DNA from 3 places in the Gottfriedia sp. NPDC056225 genome. Region 1 is predicted to be linked to each of the others. Evidence: a T-box and tRNA genes for the amino acid it is inferred to sense, from the RefSeq annotation. Region 1 holds a T-box; the other regions hold tRNA genes.
What was found. A T-box is a leader RNA that pairs with one kind of tRNA and senses whether it is charged. The one in region 1 lies ahead of argS (arginine--tRNA ligase), so its partner is inferred to be a tRNA-Arg.

Region 1 (3,288 bases):
TGACTTGCTAAACTAATTGCTTCCTCAATTACCTCTTCTAAAAGAACAATTTTCCCTTTTCGTGTAGACATTTTTTTACCATTTTGTAGGATTAAACCAAATGGTACGTGAACCATATCTTTAGACCATTCGTACCCCATTTTGTTCAAAACTGTAAATACTTGCTCAAAATGTAGCGCTTGTTCTCCACCAACTACATAGACAGCCTTATCGAAATCGTAAGTTTCTTTACGATAAAGTGCTGCAGCTAAGTCCCGTGTAGCATATAAAGTTGCTCCGTCAGATTTTCTAATTAAGCATGGTGGTAAATCTTTTTCAGTTAATTCAACAACATCGGCACCTTCTGATTCGACCAATAGATTTTTCTGTTCTAGAAGATCAATTATTCGGTCCATTTTATCATTGTAGAATGCTTCTCCGTTAAAGTTATCAAAATTAACACCTAATAAATCGTATACTAACATAAATTCTTTAAGTGATTCTTCACGGAACCATTTCCATAAATGTAATGCTTCTTCGTTTTTCTCCTCTAATTGCTTAAACCAGCTTCTAGCATCTTCCTCAAGTTGAGGCTCATTTTCAACTTCTTCATGAAATTTAATATATAATTTTAAAAGCTCTTTAATTGGATTTTCTTTTACAGCGTCTTGATTACCCCACAGTTTATAAGCTACGATCAATTTTCCAAACTGTGTTCCCCAGTCCCCAAGGTGATTAATTTTTACTGCTTTATAGCCATTTTTTTCTGCAATTTTAGCAATTGAATTTCCAATCATTGTAGAGCGTAAATGCCCCATTGAAAATGGCTTTGCAATATTAGGAGAGGAACAATCAATCGCAACTGTTTTCTCATTTCCATCTATTTGGTTGCCATATTCCTTACCTTGACTGAGAACTAAATCAATGACTTGTTTACTTACTAGTTTTTTATTCAAAAAACAGTTTACATACGGACCGTTCGCTTCAACCTTTTCAATAAGCTCGTGTTTAATCAATGGTGCAACTTCATTGGCGATCATTACAGGAGATTTTCTTAATGCCTTTGCTAATTGGAAACAAGGAAATGCCAAATCACCTTGATCTGCATAATTCGGTTTTTCAATCAGTGCGTTGATTTCAGTTATGGTTAATGCTCCATTTAAAGCTTTTTCGATTTGTTCACTATACAAATTTACATAATTCATTTTTATCAGTCCTCTCTCAAAATAAAAAACCCGTCTCTATCATAAGAGACGGGTTTAAATAATCCGCGGTACCACTCTAATTGTTCAAATATATTGAACCAACTTTAAAATTTGTTAACGAGGTCTTCCCCGGCAAAGTCCTACTACTATTTCAGACCGCTTTTCCGAAGTGCGTTTCATCTTATTCGTCTATTAGGCTTTCACCATCCCTAACTCGCTTAAAGAATAAAAATAAGATTACTCTCTTCATCTAAAAATTTTCAATATTCATTTTTATCATTTAACCATATTCATTCTAGAATTTCAATATTAATCTTAATTTTGAACTCGTTGAATAGCACCTTTTGTTGACAACCTTAATAACATAGAAATTGAGGTGGAATTCATGAATAAAAAACCAATAACGTTAAGCCTTTGTATGATTGTAAAAAATGAAGAAGCTGTGCTTTCAAGATGTTTATCTTCTGTATCTACTATAGTAGACGAAATCATAATTATTGATACAGGTTCGACAGATAAAACAAAAGAAATTGCTAAAAAATTTACAAATTTAATTTATGATTTTACTTGGATAAATGATTTTTCAGCAGCTAGAAATTTTGCTTTTTCAAAAGCTACGAAGGACTATATAATGTGGCTTGATGCAGATGATATTGTTAATGAAGAAAATGCAAAAAAATTACTTAAATTAAAAAAGACATTGACTAAAAATGTCGATGCTGTTGGAATGAAATATCATCTTGCATTTGATGAAAACGGAAATCCAAGTTTTAGTTCTGTACGAAATCGAATCGTTAAGCGTGAAAGAAAATTTAAATGGGTTGGATTCGTGCATGAATATTTAGAAGTTTATGGAGAAATTATTCATTCAGATGCTGCAATCATTCACCATAAAGACAAAGAATACTCAGACCGAAACCTAAAAATATATGAAAATGCAATTGCTTCAGGTAAAGATTTAAGTCCCCGTGACAAATACTATTATGCAAATGAATGCGTTGATCACCAGCTATATGAAAAGGCAATTGAATGGTATGAATTGTTTCTATCTGAAGGAAAAGGTTGGTACGAGGATAATATTCAGGCTTGTGGAAAAATGGCAGACAGCTATCTGTTTATAAACGAATTGGAAAAAGCGATAAGTAGTTGTCTAAGATCTTTTTCATATGATGGACCACGAGGAGAAAACTGCTGTCGATTAGGATTTATGTATCTTCAACAAAGTGATTTTACACGCGCAATTACATGGTATAAGCTTGCTACTCTTGTTGATGTACCAACAACTAGTCCTTTTATAAACCAAGCATGCTACACTTGGTTACCAAACCTACAATTATGCCTCTGCTATAGTCGATTAGGAGATCAAGAGACCGCTAAAAAATATAATGATATCGCTGCAACCTACGTTCCTAATAATCCTTCTGTTTTGCACAATCAAGAATATTTCCGTACTTACTTTAAAAATAAATAAAACACCCCTAAAATTCATTCTTCCTCTTACTCCTTTACGAATAGCTTTATTTGGTTATTATTTTACTACTAACTAATGAGACGAATGAAGGACTTTATATTGTTAAATGAATAGTCGATTGCTGTTAGTATGTAGAATTAATTATTCAAGCCTATTCGATAGTTATAAATTTATCCAAATGAAATAGAAAAGGGTGATAATTTGATTACAGTTAGCTTATGTATGGTTGTACAAAACAACGAAGCTATAATTGAAAGATGTCTTAATTCTGTTACGAATATAGTTGACGAAATTATCATTGTTGATATGATGTCAAACGATCGAACAAATGAAATCGTAAGAAAATTTACTGACCAGATTCATCTTTTGGATGATGACGATGAAGTAGCTGCATTAAATTTTTCAAAATCATTGGCTACTAAAGACTATATTCTTTTACTAAATCCTAGCGAAGTTTTGCTTGAAAATGATCGTTTAAATCTCATCCATTTAAAACAATCACTACGAAATGAGATTTATAATATAGTTGTCGATTATCAAGTTGGATGGGATGAAAAAAATAGACAAAAGATTAGTAGGGTATTCAAAAGATTAGATTCAAATACTCCAACTATGAATTCAACAAATGAATAT
Region 2 (3,288 bases), on a different contig from region 1:
GTCGCAAATGCTCCAATCATCGTAATTGCAATCATACCAATTAACGCATCACGGATAGCTAGCAAATGACGTTGATTTCCAAACTTCGCTGCTGCAGGCATTATATACTTTTCAGCAAAACTCATCATTCTGATACACCTTCTTTTCTCTCTAAATTTTTAATACCCCGTTTTATTTTTTCAAATTTAAAGCCATTTCTAACACAGCTTCACCATTCATCAATCCATAATGTACCGGATTAATAGTATCTACTGGAATCCCCTTAGGTTCAGCCAGCTTCTTCATCTCTGAGGCAAGATAACGAACCTGTGGTCCAAGTAGTAATACATCCGCTTTAGCTAAATTTTCTTTCGCTTCATCACCAGCAACGGCCCATATGTTGGCCTGAATACCTTTTGCCTTTGCTGCTTGTTCCATCTTTGTGACCAGTAGACTAGTTGACATACCTGCTGAACATACTAATAGAATATTCATTCTCCACCTCCTGCAAAATTTACCCGACCATTGTAGCGCTTACATTTTTACAAATAATGACAAAAGAATTACGCGATACAAGGACAAGTTTTATAATCAATTTAAGTATTGCAAAATCTGTGCCAATTTTCTAAAAAATCTATTTATTTCAAAATCCAATAAAAAAACCTTGAGAAATCAAGGTTTTTAAAACTAATCATTTTTATTAAATTTTAGTGTTTCATTTGTGTGTAGCCATAAATCGTACTGTGTTAGCTAAAAGATAGTAGTGTGTTGGCGAATTAATGCGAAACACCCTTATCAAACCGAAAGTGTGTTATACAACAACACATTAAAATTATTCTTCAACTGTCAAATGAGCTTTACAAAATTCGAATACTTCTTTTTCTTCATCTTCTTCTAAATCAAAATCTAAATAACTATTTGATTCAGCCTCGAACAAATCGTATTTAATTAATCTAGACTGGGCACCATTTACTCCAAAAAGTACTTTTATGTATATCCCTTTTTCATTATATAATTCATCATCCTCTGGTACATCGATATAAAGAATAAACTCATATCGATCCCCTTCAATAATGCCAAATGGATCTTTTATTTCTTCTACAGTGTATTCTGCAATAGTTAACACAAAAACATTCCCTTCAATATTAATATGTACTATTATACACAAAGAAATGAACAAAAAGAAAGACGCCTGCCGCAGCAGACGTCTTGATGCGTTTGAGGCGAGAGACCGGGCGGCCACATCCGCGCGTTTAGCTTGCGCATATCTCTCGTCTTACTCAAATTAGCTCATCGCAATAAGTAATATAACATATATTTTTGAAAAATGGTAGAGGAAAAAAATTCAAGCTATTAAGAACCTCATGCCAAATCATTTAGAATCACGCGACACTATTATCCTTAGTATTGTTTTGGCGTTAAACATCCTCAATTTTATATACAGAATTTAATGATTTTCAGGTCGATACAGTATTTTTTCTTTTTAACTGTTGAATACAGTTTATATGTTTCCTTGAATTTTAGTTCATTTTCCATTTCTTCTTTATTGAATTTTGCTAGTTCCTCGAAAAACCATGAATTTATATCCATTTTGAAAGCCTCCTTTTTCTTACTTTAAATATATGACAGTAAGGTAAAGGAACCCATTCTTCATTGGATGGAGTTTTATTACATCTTTAGTTGTAGGTTAGAAGAAGGAGGATTATCAGTAGAAAAAAATAAAAGCCGATTGATATAACTTCTGTTTTTAAACAGATTATATCAATCGGCTTTTTACTTTTTAGCGCGCTCGACAGGATTCGAACCTGCGACACACGGTACCGGAAACCGATGCTCTATCCACTGAGCTACGAACGCATAATTTCTTATAAAGGTACATGATATATTTTGTATTGGTTAGTCCTAGGTCAATTATATCTTTAGAAAGTTCTGACTGCAATGTTTTAGGTCTGTTTTTGGGTATGAAAATATTCTAAGAGTATGAAAAAGAAGAAGATGCGCTTTGGGTGCATCCTCTTCTTTAGTTACCATTTTATAGGTTTTCACCGTTTGTTTTGATGACTTGTTGGTACCAGTAAAAGCTTTTTTTCTTGAGTCTTTTTAATGTACCTTTTCCTTCGTTGTCTTTGTCTACGTATATATATCCGTAGCGTTTTTTCATTTCACCGGTTCCTGCACTTACAAGATCAATTGGTCCCCAGCTTGTGTAGCCAATGATTTCGACACCGTCTTGGATCGCTTCGGACATTTCTTTAAAATGTGAGTTTAAATAATTGATTCGGTAGTCATCATTAATTGTGTCGTTGTCTTCAATTACATCAATTGCTCCTAGGCCATTTTCCACAATAAATAATGGTTTTTGGTAACGGTCGTATAATTGATTACATGTTATTCGTAATCCTTTAGGATCGATTTGCCATCCCCACTCTGAGGCTTTTAAGTATGGATTTTTTATAGAGGCAAAGATATTTCCTTCAGTTAATTGACTTAATACTTCCGGGTCAGTACTAGCGCAACGACTTGCATAATAACTGAAACCGATATAGTCCACTGTGTTATTTTTTAATAGCTCTTCATCATCTTTTTCCATTACTATATGTAAATCATTTTCTCTGAAATATCGTTTAGCATACCCAGGGTATTCCCCTCTTGATTGAACATCAATGAAAAAATAGGATTCTCGGTCTTTTTCCATTGAGTTCCATACATCGTTTGGATGACAAGTATATGGAAATGTTGCACCCGCCGCTAGCATACAGCCAATTTGGCTATTTGGAATAATTTCATGACATGCTTTTACAGCTAAAGCACTAGCTACAAGTTGATGATGTGCCGCTTGGTAAAGAACTTGGTCTTTATCCTCACCTTCTTTAAGAATAATACCTGCTCCAATAAAAGGTGCATGTAATAGCATGTTTATTTCATTAAATGTCATCCAATACTTAACTTTGTTTTTATATCTTTCAAAGATAGTTCTTGTATACCTCTCATAAAAGTTGATCATTTCTCTATTTTTCCAACTACCGTATTTCTCTACTAAATGGACTGGCACATCAAAATGGCAAGTCGTGACAACTGGTTCAATATTATATTTTAATAACTGATCAAAAACATCATCATAGAATTGGAGACCCTCTTCATTTGGTAATTCTTCATCTCCGTTAGGAAAAATCCTTGCCCATGCAATTGATAACCTTAAACATTTAAATCCCATTTCAGCAAACAGTGCAATATCATCTTTATAACGATGGTAGAAATCAATTGCTTCATGTGAAGGATAGTAAACTCCTTCTTTTAATGTTAAAGAGT
Region 3 (3,288 bases), on a different contig from region 1:
TCAAATCTAAAGCAAAAATATTAGGATTTTTTAATCTCAGTCTTAAGATCAATGGTTACTGTATCATCGAAAATACTACAACTCATAGTCAAAGACCTATTTAAGCTTTAACTAATTCGTTATGTTAAAATATCCTTCGTCTTCGAATCGCTTTACTAAAGCAATTGCACTTTGTACCGGAAAGTATTCTACATTAAACAAGTCTTTGATTTCTTCGTCTTCTACATCGTAATCAAAAAATTGTTGAACAATGCAATAAAAACACGCTGCCCATGTGTTTACTTCTGCTGGCATTGGTACGAAAGGAAAGTAGATCGTCATAAAATGTCGAAAGTGTTGTTTTGCAAATTCAAATGCTGAAGGGTTTTCGCTTTCTAATATATCACTTAATTTTTTTAAAATTGCATCTACAAAAGAGTTGTGTTCATCTACTGAAATTGTTACATTCCAAGTCATTCGCTGATTTACTTTGTTGATTTCAAAGTCTTTTTCAATGGATTGTTCTTGTAATATAAATAAAATAAAACTTTGAATTAAAGGGTTAGCTTTAGAGCTTTTTAAAATATCACCAATTTGATTTAAAACAAGCGTACAATCCGTTGCTCGTAATTCATTAATTAGTTCCAGTTGTTTATTAATCGGCTCTGAATTTTCGACTAAATTATGTAAATCAAGCGTTTGGATCTTTCCGCCTTCACGATCTGAAATTACTTTTTTAGACAATGTTAGCATCGCTTGAAATTTATCCATTTGATTTTCATCAATACGATTTTGAGTAAGCAGTCTTTTTATACTTTTTTGTAATTCTTCGTATTCTTTTATTTGAAACAAAATACTTATGTATATTTCAATCGCTTCATCACTTTCAAATGGACCGAAAACTAATTCCTCGCATCTTTCTCTAGCTTCCTTAGCCCGATTACCTTCTAATAAACATGCAACTGCAGCTAGTTCTGTTTGTGAATTATGATCATTCATTTCCTTTAGTTGATCACATAACTTTAGCGCTTTAATAAAATCTTTTTCTTCTAACGCTTTCTTGCCTAGATTTATTATCCGATCCTTAAGTTTAGGAAAAAAGACAATATTGTCTTCCATGCTACTCTCCCCCTAACATTTGTTATTCTCTGCACAATCTAGTTATGAAAAAGTGTATCATGAATTAATTTTATTTAAAATATGAAAGATACTTATATTAACAGTATATTTAAATTCTTTAATCAATCCATTTTCTGACTGAATCTATTTTACCCACATATTAATGTCCTAATGGCTTTTGACCAAATCGTTTCCACAAATTTGGAAACTTACTTTTTAATTCGTCATTCGACTTCCAATCCATTGTTAATTGTTGTTCTGGGTAATGATAACCATTGCTTTCTATTAGTGAATTAAACTCATTCCACAATTGATCATCCCAATCCTCATCACCTTTACGCTTTATCGTAAATGCTTGTAATGCCAAATCTAGCATCTCCTCTAATTCTGGAGTAAGTCCCTCTTCTTCATAAATTGGGAAGATATATTCAGCTAAATAATCAGGTTCATTTAATGTTTTCTTATATACTTGTTCACCCTGACCAATTAACCAAGCTCTAAATTGAGCAAATGAATCTTCAGAACAACCTCCCATAATAATCCATGCAGCTCCTAGTAACTTTGAATTATACGCATTAGAAAACGCGGTTTCAAACTGAATTTCAAAACCAGCTATTTCCTCATCTGACTGTTTTGCTAAATGACTTATTACCCACTCATAAGGTTCTTCAACAATATGCATTTTTGAAATTAAACCCCAAAACTCTTTTTCGTTCATTTATATCACTCCACACTTTATTTATTTTAGAATATCATATCTAAATACTATTAGAGTCTATTTACAAATCATTACACTTCTGTTGTGGATCTCTAATACTTTTTGTTTTATGTAGTATTATTGTTACACTTTTTTTAAAATAATTCGTCATTCTTCAATAATTTAGAAATTGGTTAAAATACAAAAAAAGACACTTATTTTACGTTACGTAAAACAAGTGTCTTTTGGACGTCCTGGGAGGGATTCGAACCCCCGACCGACGGCTTAGAAGGCCGTTGCTCTATCCTGCTGAGCTACCAGGACAAACCGCTATATGAACGCATTTTGAAACGGACACTGATACGGTCATTTGCCGAACTTTCGACCGTTTTCATTATAACACGGTATATAATAGAAAGAAACAGTTGTATACCGATTTTATATCTAAAAAAAGAGTAGACGAATTTATGCCCACTCAACAAATCTCGGAAGACGTAATAATCCTGCCTTCGTTAAATTTCGTTATTTTACCCGACATTAATTGCTTCAATAAACGCCAAATCTTTTTCTTCTCGGATTACCGACTTTCCGTAACTCCCTTTAAAGCAAACGACTACACACCAAGTTCAATCCCTTAACAGCTCACATCCTCGAACGTTAGCATCGCCAAAATCACCTGCCTCAACAACACACGATAATTTCTTTTTGATATAATATGATAACACTATAGCAAGAAAGGCTGAAAAGAATGCCATCGTTCCAATACGGAAACACAACCATTGATTACGACATCAGATACAGTCCAAATAGAAAGGACATCACTATCGCAGTAGACTGGGGTGACGGGGTTAGTGTTGTTGTCCCTCAAGAAACTGATCAAATACACATAGACTCTGCATTACATAAAAAGGCACGTTGGATTCTAAATAAGTTAGCGGATTTTCGTGAGATCAAAATGTTATCCTCACACCATGAGTTTATTAGCGGGGAAAAATTTGCTTATTTGGGGAGGCAATACAGACTTAAAGTAGCCAAAGATGAATCCGTTTCAGAGGCTTCATTAATGTTTCGGAATGGTCGTTTCTTTGCTGTTGTTCCAACTTCATTTGACGATTCTACACGCCAAGAACACCTATTCGACCTTTTCCGAAAATGGTACATCACTCACGGACTAACAAAGATACAAAAACGTATAAAATTGTATTCTTCACGTATGGGATGTTATTCATCTAAAATAGTGGTGAAAGAACAACAATCACGTTGGGGAAGTTGCACAAAAAATAAAACCATCAATATCAATTGGAAGATACTGATGGCTCCTATGAGAATTGTAGATTATGTGGTTGTACATGAACTTGCACATATAGAATATCCAGATCACTCAAACGCCTTCTGGAGAAAAGTAGAATCGATTCTTCCCGACTACGAAGAACGTAAGGAATGGTTAAGAGTAAATGGACCGACTTTGGACCTGTGATTGTCCCCATTATGAT

Region 2: it encodes a tRNA-Arg, which carries the amino acid that the T-box ahead of argS (arginine--tRNA ligase) is inferred to sense. The anticodon was not compared.
Region 3: it encodes a tRNA-Arg, which carries the amino acid that the T-box ahead of argS (arginine--tRNA ligase) is inferred to sense. The anticodon was not compared.

What each region holds. Positions count from the first base shown of each region.
Region 1 covers NZ_JBHJTJ010000010.1:28,951-32,238, forward strand. Annotated here, with positions in the region: gene argS (arginine--tRNA ligase) at 1-1,184, opposite strand, end outside; T-box leader at 1,226-1,446, opposite strand; gene ACFCYN_RS09175 (tetratricopeptide repeat-containing glycosyltransferase family 2 protein) at 1,570-2,655, shown strand; gene ACFCYN_RS09180 (glycosyltransferase) at 2,857-3,288, shown strand, end outside.
Region 2 covers NZ_JBHJTJ010000001.1:38,895-42,182, forward strand. Annotated here, with positions in the region: gene ACFCYN_RS00175 (PTS sugar transporter subunit IIC) at 1-128, opposite strand, end outside; gene ACFCYN_RS00180 (PTS sugar transporter subunit IIB) at 172-474, opposite strand; gene ACFCYN_RS00185 (DUF6509 family protein) at 812-1,105, opposite strand; gene ACFCYN_RS00190 (hypothetical protein) at 1,414-1,569, opposite strand; tRNA gene ACFCYN_RS00195 (tRNA-Arg) at 1,764-1,836, opposite strand; gene ACFCYN_RS00200 (6-phospho-beta-glucosidase) at 2,012-3,288, opposite strand, start outside.
Region 3 covers NZ_JBHJTJ010000022.1:24,612-27,899, forward strand. Annotated here, with positions in the region: gene ACFCYN_RS14895 (DUF3196 family protein) at 112-1,098, opposite strand; gene ACFCYN_RS14900 (DUF4240 domain-containing protein) at 1,259-1,816, opposite strand; tRNA gene ACFCYN_RS14905 (tRNA-Arg) at 2,046-2,119, opposite strand; gene ACFCYN_RS14910 (M48 family metallopeptidase) at 2,544-3,272, shown strand; gene ACFCYN_RS14915 (type I restriction endonuclease subunit R) at 3,282-3,288, opposite strand, start outside.